Regions from separate parts of the Cohnella herbarum genome, predicted to be linked through region 2. Evidence: a T-box and tRNA genes for the amino acid it is inferred to sense, from the RefSeq annotation. Region 2 holds a T-box; the other holds one or more tRNA genes.
What was found. A T-box is a leader RNA that pairs with one kind of tRNA and senses whether it is charged. The one in region 2 lies ahead of tyrS (tyrosine--tRNA ligase), so its partner is inferred to be a tRNA-Tyr.

Region 1 (10,414 bases), 710 kb from region 2:
ACAGGTGGGCGAGATGAGAATTCTAAGGCGCGCGGAAGAACTCTCGTTAAGGAACTCGGCAAAATGACCCCGTAACTTCGGGAGAAGGGGTGCCCCGGTAGTGTGAATAGCACGAGGGGGCCGCAGTGAAGAGGCCCAAGCGACTGTTTAGCAAAAACACAGGTCTGTGCGAAGCCGTAAGGCGAAGTATACGGGCTGACGCCTGCCCGGTGCTGGAAGGTTAAGAGGAGTGGTTAGGGGCAACCCGAAGCTATGAATTGAAGCCCCAGTAAACGGCGGCCGTAACTATAACGGTCCTAAGGTAGCGAAATTCCTTGTCAGGTAAATTCTGACCCGCACGAATGGCGTAACGACTTGGGCGCTGTCTCAACGAGAGATCCGGTGAAATTTTAGTACCTGTGAAGATGCAGGTTACCCGCGACGTGACGGAAAGACCCCATGGAGCTTTACTGTAGCTTGATATTGAACTTTGGTACGGTCTGTACAGGATAGGTGGGAGCCTATGAAGCAGGAGCGCAAGCTTCTGTGGAGGCGCCGTTGGGATACCACCCTGATCGTATCGGAGTTCTAACCTACTACCGTTAACCGGTAGAGGGACCGTGTCAGGCGGACAGTTTGACTGGGGCGGTCGCCTCCTAAAAAGTAACGGAGGCGCTCTAAGGTTCCCTCAGCGCGGTTGGAAATCGCGCGCAGAGTGCAAAGGCATAAGGGAGCTTGACTGCGAGACCTACAAGTCGAGCAGGGACGAAAGTCGGACTTAGTGATCCGGTGGTACCGAATGGAAGGGCCATCGCTCAACGGATAAAAGCTACCCTGGGGATAACAGGCTTATCTCCCCCAAGAGTCCACATCGACGGGGAGGTTTGGCACCTCGATGTCGGCTCATCGCATCCTGGGGCTGAAGTAGGTCCCAAGGGTTGGGCTGTTCGCCCATTAAAGCGGTACGCGAGCTGGGTTCAGAACGTCGTGAGACAGTTCGGTCCCTATCTGTCGCGGGCGTAGGAAATTTGAGAGGGGCTGTCCTTAGTACGAGAGGACCGGGATGGACGCACCGCTGGTGTACCAGTTGTTCCGCCAGGAGCACCGCTGGGTAGCCAAGTGCGGAAGGGATAAGCGCTGAAAGCATCTAAGCGCGAAGCCTGCCTCAAGATGAGATTTCCCAATTCGTAAGACCCCTGGAAGAACACCAGGTTGATAGGCTCGGGGTGGAAGCGCAGCAATGTGTGGAGCTGACGGGTACTAATCGGTCGAGGGCTTATCCTACACGAACTCGTGCGACTTTAGTCGTCACGAATGATGCTAGCAAGACAAATGATACTCACCTTCTTCTGACCGCTTTACTTCGCATCCAGTTTTCAAGGCGCAAGCCTTGAGTTTAAGATCCGGTCTGGTAATAATGGCGGAGGGGTTCCACGCGTACCCATCCCGAACACGACCGTTAAGCCCTCCAGCGCCAATGGTACTTGGACCGCAGGGTCCTGGGAGAGTAGGACGTTGCCAGGCTGGATCACATGATTTACTTACGCTTACATTCCCTGATAGCTCAGTTGGTAGAGCACTCGACTGTTAATCGAGTTGTCACAGGTTCGAGTCCTGTTCGGGGAGCCATATGGAGAGGTGTCCGAGTTTGGTCGAAGGAGCACGATTGGAAATCGTGTAGGCGTCTAAAGCGTCTCGAGGGTTCGAATCCCTCTCTCTCCGCCACTATTTTACCGGTGTAAGCATGGCCCCTTGGTCAAGCGGTTAAGACACCTCCCTTTCACGGAGGTAACAGGGGTTCGAATCCCCTAGGGGTCACCAATCTTCAAAAAGAATTACCATAAATTGAGGGTTGCATTACATAGGCGATATGAGTTATGATAATAAATGTCGCTTCAAGAAAGCAATCATTAATTAACGACGCGGGGTGGAGCAGCCCGGTAGCTCGTCGGGCTCATAACCCGAAGGCCGCAGGTTCAAATCCTGCCCCCGCAACCAAATGAATTACCCTCGGCTCAACACCGAGTTACTATCGTGGAGCTGTGGTGTAGTGGCCTAACATGCCTGCCTGTCACGCAGGAGACCGCGGGTTCGAATCCCGTCAGCTCCGCCATCTTTACACTAAGTTCGGCTCGATAGCTCAGCTGGTAGAGCAGAGGACTGAAAATCCTCGTGTCGGCGGTTCGATTCCGTCTCGAGCCACCATTACACAACTTAAAAACACGCGCCGACTTAGCTCAACTGGTAGAGCAACTGACTTGTAATCAGTAGGTTGGGGGTTCAAGTCCTCTAGTCGGCACCATTTCTTTTCAGCTAATCATGGAGGATTAGCGAAGTGGCCAAACGCGGGAGACTGTAAATCTCTTCCTTCGGGTTCGGTGGTTCAAATCCATCATCCTCCACCAGTTTTCTACTCTATGTAGGGGCATAGTTTAAGGGTAGAACAGCGGTCTCCAAAACCGTTAGTGTGGGTTCAATTCCTGCTGCCCCTGCCAATAAGATTCAAATTACGATCATGGCGGTCGTGGCGAAGTGGTTAACGCATCGGTTTGTGGATCCGACATTCGGGGGTTCAATTCCCCTCGTCCGCCCCATTTTTACAACAAAGAGGTTTTTGTTGGGGATTAGCCAAGCGGTAAGGCAACGGACTTTGACTCCGTCATCCAAGGTTCGAATCCTTGATCCCCAGCCACTTTCACTCCAAAAAGTGAAGCTAAGCGTTGGAGCATATACCGATTACTTTTCGGGGGCCCCGATAGCCTAATATGCGGAAATAGCTCAGTGGTAGAGCATCTCGTTGCCAACGAGAAGGTCGCGGGTTCGAGCCCCGTTTTCCGCTCCATCTAAAATCTTGACTGTGGCGCCATAGCCAAGTGGTAAGGCAGAGCTCTGCAAAAGCTTTACCCCCAGTTCGAGTCTGGGTGGCGCCTCCAAAAACCTTTAACTTGCGCCCTTAGCTCAGCTGGATAGAGCGTTTGACTACGAATCAAAAGGCCAGGAGTTCGAATCTCTTAGGGCGCGCCAGTAAGAAAACTGAATAAGCCGGTGTGGCGGAATGGCAGACGCGACGGACTCAAAATCCGTTTCTCGCAAGGGAGTGGGGGTTCAAGTCCCTTCACCGGCACCACTAACGAATGTCAAAACCTTAAGGTTAATCGCCTTAAGGTTTTTTTTGCTTTCGCAGAGGGATGACTTTGTGCGTAAAGTTAGAAGAGCACAGTTCCATTTGTACAAGAAACGAATAGCGAATATACATTGAGACAGGTTGAGCCCTAAGCTACAATAAAAGTCGAGTTAATTGATAATGATTATCATTTTCTTCAATAGCTCTATACACTACATTTTTAGAGGACAAAGGGGATGGAATACAGCATGGCAAGTACAAAATTTAAGTTCACGGTAGGGATGGTCGCAATGCTAGCTGCGGCGATCGGATTGGCAGGATGCGGATCCAATGATAACTCTTCGGCAAATGAAGCAAGTGCGCCGCCATCCGAAAGTCAGGCGACTACGACCGCTCAACAGCCTGAGACCGGATCGGAAACTGTTCGTAAAGTGACGGATGAGTTCGGAGAAATCGAAATTCCGGTGAACCCGCAAAGGGTCGCAGGAATTTACTTAGAGGATTATTTGACGGCGCTTGGAGTAGAACCGATCGTGCAGTGGTATCATCCAAGCTGGGGGAAACAGGATTATCTAGGCTTGGATATGCCTCAGTTCGACATCACCGGCAGTATGGAAGCGATGGTGGCGGCCGATCCCGATCTGATTATCGTTGACGGAGGAGTAGACGCGGCGAAATACGAACAGTATTCTAAAGTAGCTCCCACCTATCGCATTCCGGAACAGTATCTCGGTGATTCGACGGAAGTCCTTAAGCAGGTTGCGGATGTATTGGGAATTCCGGAGAAGGCAGAAACCAAGCTGAGTGAGTACAATCAGAAAATCAGCGATGCGAAAGCGAAGTTCCAATCGACAATAGGGAAAGAGACTGTTGCCGTAGTGCGATTAAACATCGGGGACAAAACGCTTGCCTTGTTCGGTACTAAGAATAGATTCACAGGGTTCATCTATAACCAGCTTGGACTCACGCCACATCCGATGACAGTGATGGAAGATTTTCAAAAAGTCCTATCGGAGGAAGCGATACCGGAACTCGATGCGGATCACATTATCATTTTCCCATCCAACGGAGCCTGGGACTCTAAGGAGAACCAGGAAGCGGTCAAATTGCTGGATAGCCCGTTATGGAAATCGCTGCCGGCCGTTAAGAACAATCACGTCTATTCGTACGATCGTTCTCATTGGCAATCCGGAGCGATCATCGCGAATGAAATGAAGATCGATGATCTGTTAAAGAGCCTGGCTCCATAATAGAAAGCGTAGGAATGAAGAAAGCTTAGCAACCAAAACGTTGGTTGTCGAGCTTTCCTTTTTTGTATATAATTTAATTGATAATAATTCTCACTTAGGGAAGATGAATATGATGGAACGCCTTGAGCAATCGGAGATTGGAAATGTCTTATATTATGGACTGACGAGCATTGATGTCCACTCTTCAACGGAGGAGTGGGGGCCTCGAAACGTCAATGAATATACGATGCTTGTCGTGAAGGAAGGTAACGGAAGCTTAGCTTGTGAAAGCATTATGTCAAAGCTGGAGCGAGGCAAATGCTTCGTATTTCCGCCTGGCAGTCCTATCGAGATTAAGGTCTCCGATGTCGGGATAAGCTTGTATCGGCTTACCTTTGATAAAATGATCATAGCAGCTACCGTTACCGGAGCGAAAGACGCGTTGGAGACTTCAGGATTTCCTTGTAAGGGGGAGTTGCTGTGCTCTCCGTTCTCAGATTGCTTAGATTACCTTGAGGGGATATACCGCAACCGTACCGCCCTAGATGAAATGAAGGTATTGGAACGGCATATTCGATTCCAGCAACTGCTGCTCTTTCTTTTACAACAAAATCTTACTCCTAACAAGGAATGGAACGTGAGGCAATCAGTCGAGCAAACGATCGAGCAAATGAAACGTTATTACCACGATCCGTGGACGGTGGAGCGACTATCCGAATTGGCTAATGTCCCTAGGTGGCAGTATACGCGTTTGTTTAAGGGAATGACGGGAAAAATACCGCTCCAGTATTTGAACGAGGTGAGGATCGATAGAGCGAAGCAGTTGCTGCTCGTAACGAATGATCCGATGTTCGATATCGCACAGAATGTCGGCTTTGGCGATGAGTACTATTTTAATCGTCGATTCAAGCAAGCGGTCGGCGTCTCTCCAGGCATCTATAGACGTAACAATCGTGAAAATATCCAGGTGTGGGCACCTTTTCTTGAAGATTATTTGGTCGCACTAGGAGTAACGCCTGCGATGCAATGCTCCCATGCCAACTGGGGGAAACAGGAATATCTCGGATTAAACGAGGTACCGACATTTGATATCGAGACCGAGGATGTCGAAGCCCTTTCCGGCGTCAAACCGGATTTTATCATGATGGAAGAGAGTTTCGAGCGGTGGATCCCGTTTGATCGGTTAAACCGTTTAGCGCCGACCTTTAAAGTAACCCATTCGGGAGAGGATTGGAGAACGACGCTGCGAACGGTAGCCGATCTGTTGGGGAAGATGGATAAGGTCAAAGAAATCATCGGCGAATACGAGCATAAAGCGAACGAGGCCAAGAAAATACTAAAGAGTTCGATTCAAGGGCAGACGGTTGCCTGCCTTCGCGTATCCGATGCCGGTGTTTACTTATACTCGGGTGCGGATCACGGTTACACGGGGCCGGTATTGTACAAGGATCTTGGACTGACGCCTCCGGAACTCGTTACGCAACTAACGAGTCAGGATAGAAGGGTTCCGTTAACGCCCGAGCAGTTGGTTAGGCTTGATGCCGATCATGTGGTCATAACCTTCGATAGGCTTTCGGAACGGGGAAGTCGATCAGCGATCGACGTGATTCATTGGCAAATGCTTCCGGCAGTCCGGAATCAACGAGTATACGAGGTTGATTTCTTAGCATGGATGAATTACGGAGTGCTTTCCCATAACCGGAAAATCGATGATCTGCTGAAGATATTTGCTTGATCGGGACAATATAGCAGCATTAAGCCGAAGCTCTCAAAGGGGATGGAACCTTGAGAGCTTCTTTGTCATATCCGTGCTTGAACCGAACGGGAATATTCGGATGGCGTCTGTCCCGTCACATGCTTAAACTGGCGCGAAAAACTATGGATGCTAGCATATTTAAGCATTTCCGCGATCTCGGTAAAGTTATGCCGGCATTCGCGAATGAGGTTTTTGGCTTTTTCGATTTTGAGGTTTTTATAGTACTTCATGACGCTTTGACCGGTTTTCTGCTTGAACAGGCGTACAAGGAACGATTTGCTGATATAAAGGTGTTCGCACATCTGCTCTAGCGTAAGATCGCCCGTTATATGTTCATCCATATAGGCGATCAGCTTGCCGGTCACGTCATTCTCGCTGCGTTCCTTTGCGGCCGTAGAGAGCCGGTTCCCTCCGGTATCCGCATATCCCTGAGAAATGATGCTCATAAGGAACAGCTCCAGATAAAGCCTGATATATTGCTCGGCTCCAAACGCGACGTCGGTTCTGCGGACCAATCGGTTGTACCTTGGGTCATCGAAAGGAGGCTCGAACGCTTGAAAGCCGTATTTGAGGACGGACGCGAGCAGATTGCGATCTCCGTTGCCGAGATGGAATGTTTTGTTCTCGAAAAAACGCATGGCCGGACTTCGGCATTCGAAAGTGATAACGATCACGTTAGGGGCGATTCGATTGTTGGCCCATAGGCTGTGATGCTCGTTCGGTTGATGGAAAATAATATCGCCTTGCTTCAGCACGTATCCGTTATGGTCGGCGGTCACTTCGATTTCTCCCGCATCCACGTACACCAGTTCCCAGAAATCATGCTGTTCGCCCGCGAATATATAATCTTTGGCAAATTCAAAATAGTGCAGGGTGATCAGATGAGATACCTCTATCTCCAACTTCAGCTTGGTTTTCGTAAAATCCATATCGGAAGTCCTCCGCGGTAATGAATCGGATGCATTGCGAGCCGTCGCTATAGGTTTCGCGAACCTTGGCATGAACTCCTGCCTTCATATCGGCGTTCATGCTTGAAAATGATAAATAGTCGGGCATTTTCAACAAATCTTAGAACGCGTACCGGATCTTATAATAGAGTTGCAATTCTATTCGAAGATAGCGGGGGACGAACGATGAAGAAGGGCATTAACGCATGGTCATTTCCGGCCGGAATGGGAACCAAGGATTGCATTCGCCTTGCCAAGTCCGCCGGGTTCGAAGGAATAGAGCTTGCTCTGGCAGAGGATGGGGAGCTAAGCCTCGATAGCGGAAAGGCCGAAGTTACGGAGCTAAGAGCATTCGCCGACGATACGGGCATCGAACTGACGAGCTTAGCGTCCGGTTTGTACTGGACTTATTCCCTGACCAGCAACAGCGTGTCTACGAGAAGTAAAGCCTTGGACATCGGCCGTAAACAATTGGAGACCGCGGCTCAGCTTGGCGTGGATACGATTTTGCTTATTCCGGGCGCGGTAGGCGTCGATTTTATACCCGGGTCCGAGGTCGTCCCTTATGACGTCGCTTATGAACGGGCGCAAGTAGCCGTTACGCAATTGGCAACGACGGCTGCCGAATACAAAGTCAATATCGGGATAGAGAACGTATGGAATAAATTTCTTATATCGCCTTTGGAGATGAGAAGGTTCATCGACGAAATCGGATCGCCATGGGTAGGCTCCTATTTGGATATCGGCAATACGTTATTAACCGGATACCCGGAACACTGGATCTCGATTCTCGGAGAACGGATCAAGAAGGTGCATTTCAAGGATTACCGGAGGCAAGCAGGCGGGTTGCACGGTTTCGTCGATTTGTTGGCGGGCGACGTGGACTACCCTTCGGTCGTTGCGGCGTTAACGGCGGCAGGATACGACGACTACGTCATTGCGGAGATGATTCCTAATTATACCCATCATACGGAGCAAATCATCTATAACACATCGTCTTCGATGGATCGCATATTGGGGAGGGAGACAGCAAGATGATCAAGATCGGGTTAATCGGCACGGGATTCATGGGCAAGATGCATGCCGCTTGTTACGAGGCGTTGGAAGGCAAGGCGGACTTCCAGGTTACGGCGGTCGCGGACGACAATGTCGAGAACGCTACGATGATTGCCAAGAAATTCGGGGCGAAGGTATACGCGTCCGGGGAGCAATTAATCAGCGAGGCGGATGTGAACACGATCGATATCTGCCTGCCGACGTTCCTCCATACGAAACACGCATTGCAAGCGTTGGATCGCGGTTACGACGTCTTCATCGAAAAACCGGTTTGTCTGGAAGAGTCCGAGGCGGTGCAACTGCTCGAAGCGAAGAAGAAATCGTCGGGCAAAGTGATGGTCGGACACTGCATCCGGTTCTGGCCGGAGTACGAGTACTTGAAAAAGATCAAGGACGAAGGAACATACGGGGCGATGATTTCCGGCGTCTTCAAGAGAGTTAGCCCGCGGCCGACGTGGGGATGGAACGATTGGCTGCTGGACGGTAAACGCAGCGGATCGGCGGCGCTCGACCTGCATATCCACGACGTAGATTACGTTCGTTATTTGCTCGGCGAACCGGAGTCGACGTCGAGCACGGCGGTGAACAACGGCGGTTATGCGGATCATATTTTCAGCACTTACAAGTTCGGGCAGACGGTCGTCTCCTTGGAAGGAAGCTGGGGCTACCCGGAAGGCTTCCCGTTCGAGATGTCCTACCGCGTCAAGTTCGAGCAAGCGACGGTCGCTTTTACTCCGAACGGCTTGGACGTGTATACGGAAGCGGGAGAGCACATCCGGCCCGAGCTGGCCGGGGACGCGCCGCAAGGCGGTGCCTCGTCGGACGTGGGCGGGAATGTATCATCTCTCGGCGGCTATTATAACGAGTTGCTCTACTTCCTGCGATGCTTGCAGGAAGGCAAGGAGATAACGGTTTCTACGCTCGAAGAGGGGATAGCATCGTTCAGGCTTGCGAGAAGAGAAATCGCTAACTCTCTCCGATAATCGAGGTTAGTGTATCGTCCCAGGTTAAAGTTGATAGAACAAGCGCCGTACGGCATAAGCCGAACGGCGCTTGTTTCGTTAGAAACTTCGATAATGGACAAGCACGTTCGAATGAGGGACCAGTTCCGCCTCATAAACGTCTTCGCCTACGCAGGAGATTGCGACGTCGGAACTCCGTGGATCGATCGAGCTGCGGAAGCGCAGCAAACCTTTGCCCTCCGGCACGGTCAGCTTGATTACGTTCGCATCGGCATAGACCGCAATTTCGCCGGACGGAGTCGGCACGGAGCCCTCGATCCAGTCCAATCCTCCAAGCGACGGTTCCAAGATATAGGCCGCGTAACCGGGTTCGGTCGGGCGAACGCCCAATACGTATTTGCCCAGCAGGTAGAGCGGGCTGGCTCCCCAGGAGTGGCAAAGGCTCTTGCCGAACGGTCTGCCATACATGGCGTAATGCTCCGATCCGCTCTGGGAAGGATCGAACGTTTCCCAGAACGAGGTCGCCCCGAGGTCGAGCATGCCTCCCCAATAACTTTTGATTTCTTCCACGACGCGAGACGTTTCTCCGATCCCGCACAACGCAGCCAGTTCGTAAAATCTCATGTAAGGAGTTACGATCCGCTGGACTTCATCGTTTAACATAACGTTACGGATAACCGATTCCGTTTGGGTTTCATTCAAGTAGCCATAGCTAAGCGCGAACATATTCGCGTATTTCGTCACTTTCTCGTCCAAAACGCCCTCGCGCCTGCCGTGCACGAGTCCTCCTGCATCGGGATCCCAGAACGCTTGGATGATCTTCTCCCGAAGCTCGCGGCTCTTGACGAGCAAGGCGGAAGCCTTCTTCGCGTCGTCGAATCGTTCCGCGAAGCCGGCTACGATCTCTAGACTTCGGCAATAGAGCACCTGCTCGAAACAGACCTCGCCCCGGTTGTTCATCTCCGCCCAATCGACGAATACCCAATCGTCGGGCTGGCCTTCAAAGAATCCCGAATCGTTCTCGCGCCCCGCGCAGAACTCGAGCAGAGATAGCGCCTTCGGATAGTGGTCGCGAACGAACTCCGTATCTCCCGAGTAGTCGTAATAATCTTGCAGAGAGAGAATCCAATAGAAGCTGTAATCGAGAATATGATTGATATGCGTTTCTACTGGATCTTTTCCTCGAAGCGCGATCAGAGTCCGGCGGCAAACGGCGTTGTCGAAGAAAGAGTAGTAGTTCATCAGGAAACTTTGGCAGGCGTCGCCGGACCAAACCCACCGGTCTCGTTTAATGCCATCGAGAAAAAATTCCCGCGTCGTCAAATGCAAGGTGTAGAGGGAGATATTCCAGATTTCATTGA
Region 2 (10,414 bases):
AATGCTTTCCACGTGAGGAAGCACGAAAGCTTTGAAGTCATGGGGAGCAAGCGAGCCTACCCAACTATCGAACAATTGCACGGCTTTGGCGCCCGATTGAATATGCGCGCGCAAATAAGTCGCTGCCATGTCAGCCAGCTTGCCCATCAAGCGATGCCAGATTTGCGGCTCGCTGTACATGAGGGTCTTCGTCCGGATATACGATTTGGTCGGACGTCCTTCGATAATATAGCTGGCAAGCGTAAACGGCGCTCCGGCAAACGTAATTAAAGGAACGTCTAGCTCGCGGTCCAATATTCTGATCGTCTCGAGAACATGGGACAGATCGCGTTCGACATCGATCGGCGTTAATCGTTCTACGTCGCTCGCGCTGCGCACCGGATTATGAATGACGGGGCCGATATCCTTCACGATATCGAAATCGATTCCGATCGAAGCTACGGGATTCATAATATCGGAATAAAGGATAGCCGCATCGACCCCTAGCTTCTTGATCGGCATTAACGTCACTTCCGCCGCAAGCTCGGGCTGTCTGCAAATCTCTAACAGCGAATATTTCTCTTTGATTTTACGGTAATCGGGATCGTACCTACCGGCTTGACGCATATACCATACGGGTATTCGTTCAACCGCTTCTCCCCGGCTTGCTCGCAAAAAAAGATCGTTTTTCATTTTATTTGCCTCATTTATGTATCGGATTGTCTTTCTCGTTGCTTTCATTATGCCCCTTTTATCCCGACCGAACAACCTCGGACTCCCCGCGGAGTATGACAATAGTTTGACAATGCTGTTATTAGGCGCTCGTTTAGCCTATGATATACTGACTGTACGTAGGCAGCTTCGGGAAAGGAGTAGCTCATGCAACGTTGGAAAATCAATTTGTTCGTCTTAATGGGCGGCAATTTCTTGGTTATGGCGGGGATGACGATGATCATGCCCTTCCTGAGCCTATATTTGCAACAAGATCTAGGATTGACCGATAGACACGAGATCGGGGTATGGGCCGGATTTATTTTCGCGGCTAACTTTATTACCTCGTTCATCTTTCAACCGCTGTGGGGTAAATTATCGGACAAGTATGGCCGTAAAATGATGCTGCTGCGATCGGGCTTCGGAATGTCCCTCGTTATGGTGCTCATGGGGTTCGCGACCGCCCCTTGGCATTTGTTGGCGTTGAGGATGCTGAACGGGGTCATCTCCGGTTATACGCCCGCGGCGGTTTCGCTCGTATCGGCCACTACGCCGAAGGACCGAATGGGCTTCGCGATGGGAACTTTGCAGTCCGGCGGCACGGCGGGGACGATCCTCGGTCCGTTTATCGGGGGGTTGCTGGCCGATAATTTCGGATTCCGGCCGATTTTCTATATTACGGGAAGCTTGATGTTTCTTGCTTCCGTTATCTCGTGGCTGCTCGTCCAAGAAAACTTCGACCGAGCTGCCGCGGCGTTGAAGAAACAAATGAGCGTCTTCAAAGGGTTGCGCGATTTGATGGTAATCCGACAGTTGCCGGTGCTGCTAACCGTGACTTTCCTTATTCAATTCGCGATGTTAAGCCCGATGCCGCTAATCCCGCTATACGTGCAGGATCTGCACGGAACGACCGAGAACCTGGCTTTTTATGCCGGCTTCGTCGGTTCGGTAACCGGAATATCCAACATGATATGCGCGCCTCTTCTCGGAAAGTTAAGCGATAGAATCGGGGCGACCCGAATATTGCTCGTATCGTTGGCAGGCGCGGCGGTCATGCTGATTCCGCAGGCTTTCGTCGGCTCGGTCGGCCAGCTGCTCGTGTTCCGGTTTCTGCTCGGCTGCTTCATGGGCGGACTTATCCCGACCGTCAACTCCCTCGTTCGCCGGTACACGCCGGACGGAATGGAAAGCCGGGCTTTCGGCTTCAATAGCAGCGCCCTCAGCCTCGGCAACATGATGGGTCCGATTATGGGCGGCGCGTTATCGGGTTTCATCGGCATCGAGGGACTGTTCGTGTTGTCCGGCGTGCTGTTGTTTATGACTTGCATTTGGGCGACCCGCGCTTTACGCTCCCGGTCGGCTTCGCGTACTTAAAGGTTAGACGGTAAGTTACTTTCTGTGCGCTATGAGGTTGCGTGTTCCAATTGCATAGGAGATAAGGTACTCTCAGTACTTTATTTGGTTCGTCACCCACCCTGCGGGGGAGATAAGGTACACTCAGTGCTCTATTGGATGCGCCGGCGGTGATCTCTATTAAGCCCCCTAAATGAATTGGAGAATGGCTAGGGAAATAAGGTAGTATTTCATTAGGGGGGCGAGCGGAAATGAGACAGCGAAATAATGCCTTTAAGGAAGTACGTTACAAAGCAGCACAAGAGGCTCTTGCGGGAATGAAAGCAGGCGTGCTGGCCAGAAAGTATGACGTGACTCCGAAAACAATTAGAGCATGGGTAGTGGAATATCAAGAGACGTTTGGGGCAGATTCATTGCCAACGATCGACGAACGAGTTATGGAGTCCAAGCGACTTGCAGATCTGGAAGAAAAGTACGAGCGTGCATTAAAGGCGTTAGGGCAAAAAGAGTTAGAGATCGAGGTGCTGCGCGAACTCGTAAAAAAGACGAACCCTGCCTCAATGACAAACTCGACGTTGCCCAGACGTTCATTGAGCAGGGACATACAGTAGCTAACATCTTAAGCATTGTGGGGGCCGCGTCTTCGACGTACTACGAACGAAAGAAAGCATCACGTGAGGATACAACTACAGAAACAAAAATGCCACTCCGAGGACGCCCTGTAACTAAGCATTCTCTAACGGTTTGCGGAAACGTAATAAGTAATGCACAGATTGAAGAGTGGTTAATGGAGCTGGTGTCTGGCGAAGAGCATAGCTACGGCTATCTGTTGTTAACAGAATGCTTACACGTACAGCGCCAACTCATCATCAATAAGAAAAAAGTGTACCGCCTCTGTAAGAAGCTCGGTATTCTTCATCCGCAACGACGTAAGAAGGTTCACTATCCAAGGCGCCTAGCACGCAATCACACGATAACAGGTTCCAACCAAGTCTGGCAGCTCGATATTAAGTATGGATACGTTGCGGGGTATGATCAGTTTTTCTACATCGCAGATATGATCGACGTTTACGATCGCAGTATCGTCGGCATCCATATCGGTACGAATTGCGAAGCCAAACACGTATGCGAAGCTGTGAAAAAGGCGTTACAGTCACGTCTAAAGCCCGAAGAGAGCAAGCCGATCATTCGCACCGATAACGGCCCCCAATTTATCAGCAAGGCGTTTGGAGAGTTATGCGAAGCAGAGGGAATTATGCATGAGCGCATTCCTCCAAAGACACCTAATATGAATGCATACATCGAGTCCTTTCATGCCACCCTTGAGCGAGATCTGCTTGGAAAAGAGAGCTTTGAATCTTTTCAGGAGGCACACGAAGCTGTACGGAATTACATTGATTTTTACAACAACCGCCGCATGCACAGAAGCCTGGGAAAACGGTCCCCAACGGCTTTCATGAAGTGGGTGGAGCAAACGACTGATTCTTTAGAAAAGTACACTCGAGCCGTTTAAGAATCGAAATCCTGAGGAAAACGCTAGTAAACCAAGTATTTTTACGACAGCAACGTATTTCATCAGTAATACTCCGGATTTAGGGGGTCTAACCGATCTGTCTCCCAACAGTTAAGATAAGGTACTTTCAGTGCTTTATTTGGTTCGTCACCCACCCTGCGGCGGAGATAAGGTACTCTCAGTGCTCTATTGGATGCGCCGGCGGCGATCTGCCCTTCCAGCAGCTAAGATATGGTACTCAGTGCTTTATTTGGTTCGTAACCCACCCTGCGGCGGATAAGGTACTTTCAGCGAAAAACAAAAAGAAGGGATTGGGCAGATGCCCAATCCCTTCTACATTACGCTTATCCGCGTAAGCCAACCCCTACTCGAACTTCACCAAGTAGTAATTTTTCTTGCCGCGACGCAGGACGGTGTACTTGTCATGCAGCCGTTGTTCCTTCGTTACGACGAAATTAACATTCTGCTGTCTTTCGCCGTTTACATACACCGCGCCTTTTTCGATATCTTCTCTCGCTTGGCGCTTCGAAGGAGAAGCTTTCGTCTCGATCAGAAGATCCAGAAGCGCGGTTTCCTCATGCCCGGAAATAACGGTCGTCGGCATATCCTGCAATGCTTCGACGAGTTCGGACTCGCTAAGCTGCGTAACGTCTCCGGAGAACAACGCTTGCGTGATCTTCTCCGCGCTTACGACGGCTTCTTCGCCGTGAACGAGACCGGTAACTTGTCGAGCCAGCTCGCGTTGAGCTACGCGTTTCTCTGGACGCTCGGCAAGTTCGGCTTCTAATTCCGCGATTTGCGCACGATCAAGGTACGTGAAGTATTTCAAGAACTTGATTACGTCATTGTCGTCCGTATTAATCCAGAACTGATAGAAGGCGTATACCGACGTTTTGCTGCGATCTAGCCAGATCGCTCCGGACTCGGATTTACCGAACTTCTTGCCGTCGCTCTTCGTAACGAGAGGAACCGTCATCCCGTATGCGTCGCCGCCGCCCATTTTTCCGATCAGATCAAGTCCTGCCGTAATGTTGCCCCATTGATCGCTGCCACCGACTTGAAGCGTACAGTTATGATCGGTCAACAGCTTGTAGAAGTCATACGATTGAAGGATCATGTAGCTGAACTCGGTAAAAGAAATACCGTTCGCGAGTCTCGAATCGACCGAGTCCTTGGCCAGCATGTAATTGACGGTAAAGTTTTTGCCGATGTCGCGCAGGAACGTAATGATATCCATCGGGCCTAACCATTCGTAGTTGCTCACGAGTTTCGCCGAATTGGCATCCGGAGTGAAATCCAGAAACCTCGAGAGCTGATCCTTCAGCCGATTCGTCCATCCCGCAACCGTATCGGTCGTATTGAGGGATCGTTCCGTCGAACGTCCACTCGGATCTCCGATCATTCCGGTACCGCCTCCGACTAGCGCGATCGGGTTATGTCCGGCACGCTGAAAATGACGAAGGATCAGTATCGGCAGCAAATGACCGATATGCAAACTGTCTGCAGTCGGATCGAATCCGCAGTAAAGTACGACCCGCTCTTTGCCCAGCTTTTCTTGCAAGCCCTCGCGGTTGGTCATTTGATGAATTAATCCTCTGTATTCGAGTTCCTCCAGCAAATCGTAGGTGCCTTTGGCTTCATTGATTGCGGTCATGGTCATCGTTCCTCCTATTTTTCATGTAAAAACAAAAAAGACCCGTCCTGTCTATAGACAGGGACGAGTCATCGCGGTACCACCCTAATTGAAAATGCGCTCCGGCGCATTCTCCACTCTTGTCTCGTAACGGTTGACGACCGTCTTGCCTTTCCGTACCGGTACGGTTTCAGGTCAAGATGCTCCAGGACGTAATTCGCGTTTGCTCGTGTACCGGCTTGCATCGACCGCCGGCTTTCTGAAACACGGGATACGAACGCTACTGATCCCCTTCATCGCTAATGCTAAATTATTCGTTTGAATCACTGTATACGATGCGGCGCAGGAAGTCAACTTTGATTATGCAGAACTGTGACTATACAGAACAATCTCGGATTATTTCCGAATCCGAAGATCGACTTATGCTTGCCATTTTTCATAAAAAAATCAACCCCGGCTAGCCGCGAGGCTGAGCGGGGTTGTGCTAGTATTAGCTTCGCCATCTTATTAACGGAGTAAGGAGGGGTGCTTCCGGATAGATTTGTTGTTACGCACGCAAACCTTAACGGGTAATACGGATTAGTAGATCCCGATTCCGGCTCTCAAGATGATGACCAACAGTATGAAGAGAACAAGAGCGAATGCCGCAGCTCCCATTCCGCCATAACCTGCACAAGAACCAGCACCTACACCGCCAACTGGATAACCCATAGTATCACCACCAGTTTTTTTATTGTGACTGTTTATCACCCTGTTAGATTATGTATGGTTAATCATATTGTCAGTACATTCGCACAGATCCAAGCAAAAATCCGCTAATGCACAACTAGTCCCATTTTGCTGTTATAAGTAAAACCACCATGCTTTTCAGCATGGTGGTTTATTTTCATTCGTGATTAGTAACCGGCTCTCAGAATGATAACCAACAGAATGAAAAGTACAAGTACAAATGCAGCAGCTTGCATACCGCCATAACCTGCACAAGATCCACCGTAACTCATCTTCATCACCACCTGATTCTTTTTGTCTGTGATTATTTATTACCCTGCTAAAATATGCAGGTATACTTATACCGTCAGTGCATTCGCACAGATTTTTAAGATATCCGCGAATAACTACCGATTCGCCTATAAAAAAGGATGAGGATAAGGGTTAATCCCTTGTCCCCCTTGCGATTCCTTCGTATAACCAAGCATTGCCGGAACGTTAAGCATCCTCTCCAACCCCGTCAAACGAACAAGGCGGTGACCGAATGACATGGGCACCATCCCGGGGATCAGAACTTTAACGCAATGTAGTCCGTTACTTAAAGTTTCGGGAGTCGTTTGGTCGATCACGATGACTTCGAGATTTAATGACCGGAATTTCAGAAGGATATCCTTGAGATCATCCGTCAAATCCTTATTCCATTGTCTAGGTTCGAATCCTTGTTCGAAAGTTTGGAGAGGACGATTCTGATCCAGTATAAAAGACAAACGCTTCTCCGCTTCAGGTAAGCCGTACAACAAGGAATGATCCTCCATCCGCTTTACTAAGTACGGATCATCCAGCATTCGATAATACTCATCCTTGTTCCGTTGCAACGTTTCTCCAAGATAGATCAGGTTGCCCGCCACTTCATGAACCGCGCTTTTGGCGGCTCTTATCGGATCCAGGTGGGCTCCGCCCGCGCAAATGAGATTTAATCCGCTATTCCCCTTATTTTTGGCTATTGTCCAAATACTAGGAATTCCGGTTTCCATGGTCACGTTAAACAAATATAAATCATAACCTGATACGGCCTGTAAACGATCTGCCATGAGCAGTAATTCCTTGTCGTTGGACGAAAAGAGATCTAGTCGCGGGGCCGGGATTTGCGAATACCAAGTCATTAGAAACGAATCGCGCTCGACCACCTCCATAATGCCGTAGAAAATCGCTTCCTCCAAGCTCCCCCCTAACGCGCAGCCGTTCGAGCCCTCCATAACAAAGCCGTCTCCTAATCCTAAACTATAGTAAGCAAGCTGTTCGGGAACCAGTATCGGCAGCTCCGCCGTTAAGGAGTAACCCCACACCCAGTTCATCGGGAACTCGGGATCAAAGGGTTTGAACGGAAAATCCTCTTGCGCATACTGATCAGCCGAGTATACCCCCACCTCCATGGGATTGAGCGCTCTATTGGACAGATTCTGATAAGAATCATGAATCACGACTCTCTTGCCGCGCGCCGAAATTCCGCAATAACGCTCCAAGCCTTCCAAGATGGCTATTCGTTCGCTTCTCTCATAAGAATGAGAACGGCCTCCCGAAGTTTCATTGCCTGTCGTTGATGGTAGGTTCACGTATATATTGGAAAATGGCGATAACAGATCCATAGATTTTTTATTGAAAATGCCCGTCCGTTCGTCTAAATAATGTTTAACTAAGTCTCGCCCGAGGTCATCCACCGATTTGCTTCGATACGTATCGGCATTGATCTTAGGGCTTGGCTGCAATGAAACGATCGCGTTCTCCGGCGTATCGAGAGGCGGATTGCCGCAATAAAGACACAGAGGGTCTGGTATAAACGCATGCAGCGAACTTTCCAACGTTTGCAAGTCCACGAAATACACCCCGCAATCCGTTAGAGCAGGTAATCCCTGAATCCAATTCCGTGTTTCCGCGGCGATCAAGTAACTCATCTGCATAATTCCAAACCTCGAGATCGATGAATCACGCGGAATTGCGCCATGCAACAATAGAGTCATTTGTAACTCAATACTATTCTCTCGATCCTGCCCGGCCGTAAAGCTCCTTAACTCGGCACATTGGGAACAGCCCGGTTTACCCGGTTGAATCAGCGGTCCGACCACGCCTTCGTCATGACATATAAATCCCCTCAACCAAGGAATGGCGGTCCTATGCAATACTTGTTCGGCAAGCTCATATACGGAAGGTCGCCATTCATCGGATAGCACCAATACCATTTTCGCCGATTCCGGGATGGGCAGGTTGAAATCAATTTGACGATTGACTTGATATTGTTCGGATAATAAATCGCTAACAGATTGTGCCAACAGTCCTTCACCGACGATCGCAACGAGATCATTCACCCGGATACCTCCTCCTCTCCAAGCATAAAGCCAAGTAAGCCCCCCAGATGTTCATTCAAAAAGAATTCCGCCTTGATATCGAATACGATTAATTGCTTTTGATTACGTTTTAAGACGGATATAGCGCGTTGTATCAACTCGGCGTTTGTCGTGTCGTCGACGTCTTTAATTCTCAAGTCTGATGCCATGGCAATTTCCGAATCTGGAGTCGGCATTTCATCTCCGCGCTGCAAGGCGGGCTCCATTTGATTTTGTATGCTCAGAAGCGCCTGTTGAAGAGCCGTTCTGAGCGCCAATGTCCTGTTCAATCCGACGCAGCTGTACCAGCTCTCGCCCATACCGATCCAAACGACCGGAAAGCCGTGTACGTCTTCGCCCAATCGGATCTTCGGTACTCCATGCAAAGTCTCTAGTGCTCGTAAGTAATAGAGGGAGCGGGGATCCTCGACATGACTAAGCGGTATCCCGACTTTCGGCGAGATCCGTTTAGCACCTTGCTTCCTCCATAGTTGCGTTAAACACTTCTGCAATCCGCGACAAACGGCTTCTTCGAAAGTTGCCCCCGCTCCGATATCAATGGATTCGGATTGCTGGTCCGTCAAGAATCGGGAAAACGACAATCGACTTAATCTAGTTACGTAGGCCTCTATTCCAGCTAACCCCGCTTCGTTGCGAGCTTCCATATGCGTCAGACCTGCGCTAGTGATTACCGGGAGCATTTCCGCAAGCCCTTCCGACAACGGATCAACCGGCTGAATCCGGCATTGCGAGAGAGGAAGCTGGCTCAGGTCTCCCTCCTCCCAAAGGTGAAATATACCGGAGTGCGGAGATGTTAACCGACTCGTAAACGATAGGAATTCGTTATCATCCATACTGCTTACCCTATCACTTCCGAGTCGCTGCTCCCAATTTCGAACACGTTCAATCGTGACTTCATTTGTTATTAACGGATGGGGCAAGAAGGAATGATAGCTACCTTCAAGCGTGCGCAAATCCAACAAAAAAAATCTATTTTTCGACTCCGACTCCGACGTTGTTGTAATCGTTCTATACATGTCAAATACGATGACGTTGGCAAGCATTGCCGTTGCCGCTAGGCTAACTCTTGAAGCCATTGGGTCGATACGAATCGCGGCTCGATGGAGGCGCCTCCGTGCAGAATCCCAACTCCCCAAGGAGTCGGAATTCACCAAAGGTCCCACAAAGCCCGTTTGCCCGATGCAGGCGGCGATGAGCAGAGATTTCTTTTCAGCGATGCTGGCTTCTTGAATAGCCTGGATTTGTTCGACTTTCATCTGCTGACCGAAATACAAAATCCAATCAAACGGCTGAACTCTTGCTCTCCAAGCGCTTACGGTATTTTGGGACGTAGTCCATTCAATTAATTCCGTGTCCATAGACGTCACATGGCTGTCCGATAATCCGGATTCGAACAATGCCTTAACCAACGAAGTCAAAAAGGAACCGGCTCCGATCGCCAATACTTTGACTCCGATTCTCGAATCGTATCTTCCAACGATTTCAATCGTTGACTGGGTCATGAGAATGTCATTCCTCGCACAAGGGGGATTAGGCGATAGCCCGCCAGAAATAAGATATGGCTTTATGCGGAAAATGGTGTATTCGCTGCGGGGTAATCGCATTAGTTTGCTTCATAACCGAGTAACGCTTTAATTAATTGTCCCGGGCTTATTTTATAAACGGAACTGGACGCCGTTATTTAGTCGAAAACAAGTGTTTTTGAGTTCTAACGGCGCTGGACGCCGCTATTTAGGCTCGGATGGCATTTTTTCTGGGGGAAACACTCGAATAAGAGCGCTCATCTCCGTTAGATTTTGAAAAGTACCTTTTTTAGCAAAATAGCGGCTTCCACCTCCGTTAGACGTAAGCTATTGTAGGGTAAAGTAGTGTATTGAGCATAAAGTACGAAGCGATTCTTAATGTGAATACCCAGTAGTTTACAGCATGCTCCTCTTGTATGAGTGGCTGGATTACGTTATACTACAACAAATTAAATGATCGACATTATGCCTATGAAGAGCATCCAACTCGGAGGCGTTCCCGTCAAGGAAGTCGTTCGGCTAAGCCGGGCAGCTTCCCTAAGTTAACCGTAGCCGCTCGTTATCGCGGAACTAAAGAGGATCGGACAGAGCT

Region 1: it has a tRNA-Tyr gene. The T-box ahead of tyrS (tyrosine--tRNA ligase) is inferred to sense a tRNA for this amino acid. The anticodon was not compared.

The regions. Positions count from the first base shown of each region.
Region 1 covers NZ_CP051680.1:3,298,360-3,308,773, reverse strand. Annotated here, with positions in the region: rRNA gene HH215_RS14735 (23S ribosomal RNA) at 1-1,263, shown strand, start outside; rRNA gene rrf (5S ribosomal RNA) at 1,387-1,503, shown strand; tRNA gene HH215_RS14725 (tRNA-Asn) at 1,533-1,608, shown strand; tRNA gene HH215_RS14720 (tRNA-Ser) at 1,612-1,704, shown strand; tRNA gene HH215_RS14715 (tRNA-Glu) at 1,726-1,800, shown strand; tRNA gene HH215_RS14710 (tRNA-Met) at 1,901-1,977, shown strand; tRNA gene HH215_RS14705 (tRNA-Asp) at 2,016-2,092, shown strand; tRNA gene HH215_RS14700 (tRNA-Phe) at 2,109-2,184, shown strand; tRNA gene HH215_RS14695 (tRNA-Thr) at 2,206-2,281, shown strand; tRNA gene HH215_RS14690 (tRNA-Tyr) at 2,301-2,384, shown strand; tRNA gene HH215_RS14685 (tRNA-Trp) at 2,401-2,474, shown strand; tRNA gene HH215_RS14680 (tRNA-His) at 2,498-2,573, shown strand; tRNA gene HH215_RS14675 (tRNA-Gln) at 2,598-2,671, shown strand; tRNA gene HH215_RS14670 (tRNA-Gly) at 2,747-2,821, shown strand; tRNA gene HH215_RS14665 (tRNA-Cys) at 2,839-2,912, shown strand; tRNA gene HH215_RS14660 (tRNA-Arg) at 2,927-3,003, shown strand; tRNA gene HH215_RS14655 (tRNA-Leu) at 3,021-3,106, shown strand; gene HH215_RS14650 (ABC transporter substrate-binding protein) at 3,352-4,353, shown strand; gene HH215_RS14645 (helix-turn-helix domain-containing protein) at 4,463-6,067, shown strand; gene HH215_RS14640 (AraC family transcriptional regulator) at 6,133-7,017, opposite strand; gene HH215_RS14635 (sugar phosphate isomerase/epimerase family protein) at 7,222-8,073, shown strand; gene HH215_RS14630 (Gfo/Idh/MocA family protein) at 8,070-9,074, shown strand; gene HH215_RS14625 (alpha-L-rhamnosidase-related protein) at 9,153-10,414, opposite strand, start outside.
Region 2 covers NZ_CP051680.1:2,584,689-2,595,102, forward strand. Annotated here, with positions in the region: gene hemE (uroporphyrinogen decarboxylase) at 1-672, opposite strand, end outside; gene HH215_RS11675 (MFS transporter) at 859-2,064, shown strand; gene HH215_RS11680 (helix-turn-helix domain-containing protein) at 2,295-2,654, shown strand; gene HH215_RS11685 (IS3 family transposase) at 2,672-3,556, shown strand; gene tyrS (tyrosine--tRNA ligase) at 3,921-5,210, opposite strand; T-box leader at 5,267-5,495, opposite strand; gene HH215_RS11695 (sporulation protein YjcZ) at 5,769-5,900, opposite strand; gene yjcZ (sporulation protein YjcZ) at 6,086-6,190, opposite strand; gene HH215_RS11705 (TOMM precursor leader peptide-binding protein) at 6,317-8,260, opposite strand; gene HH215_RS11710 (bacteriocin maturation protein) at 8,257-9,801, opposite strand.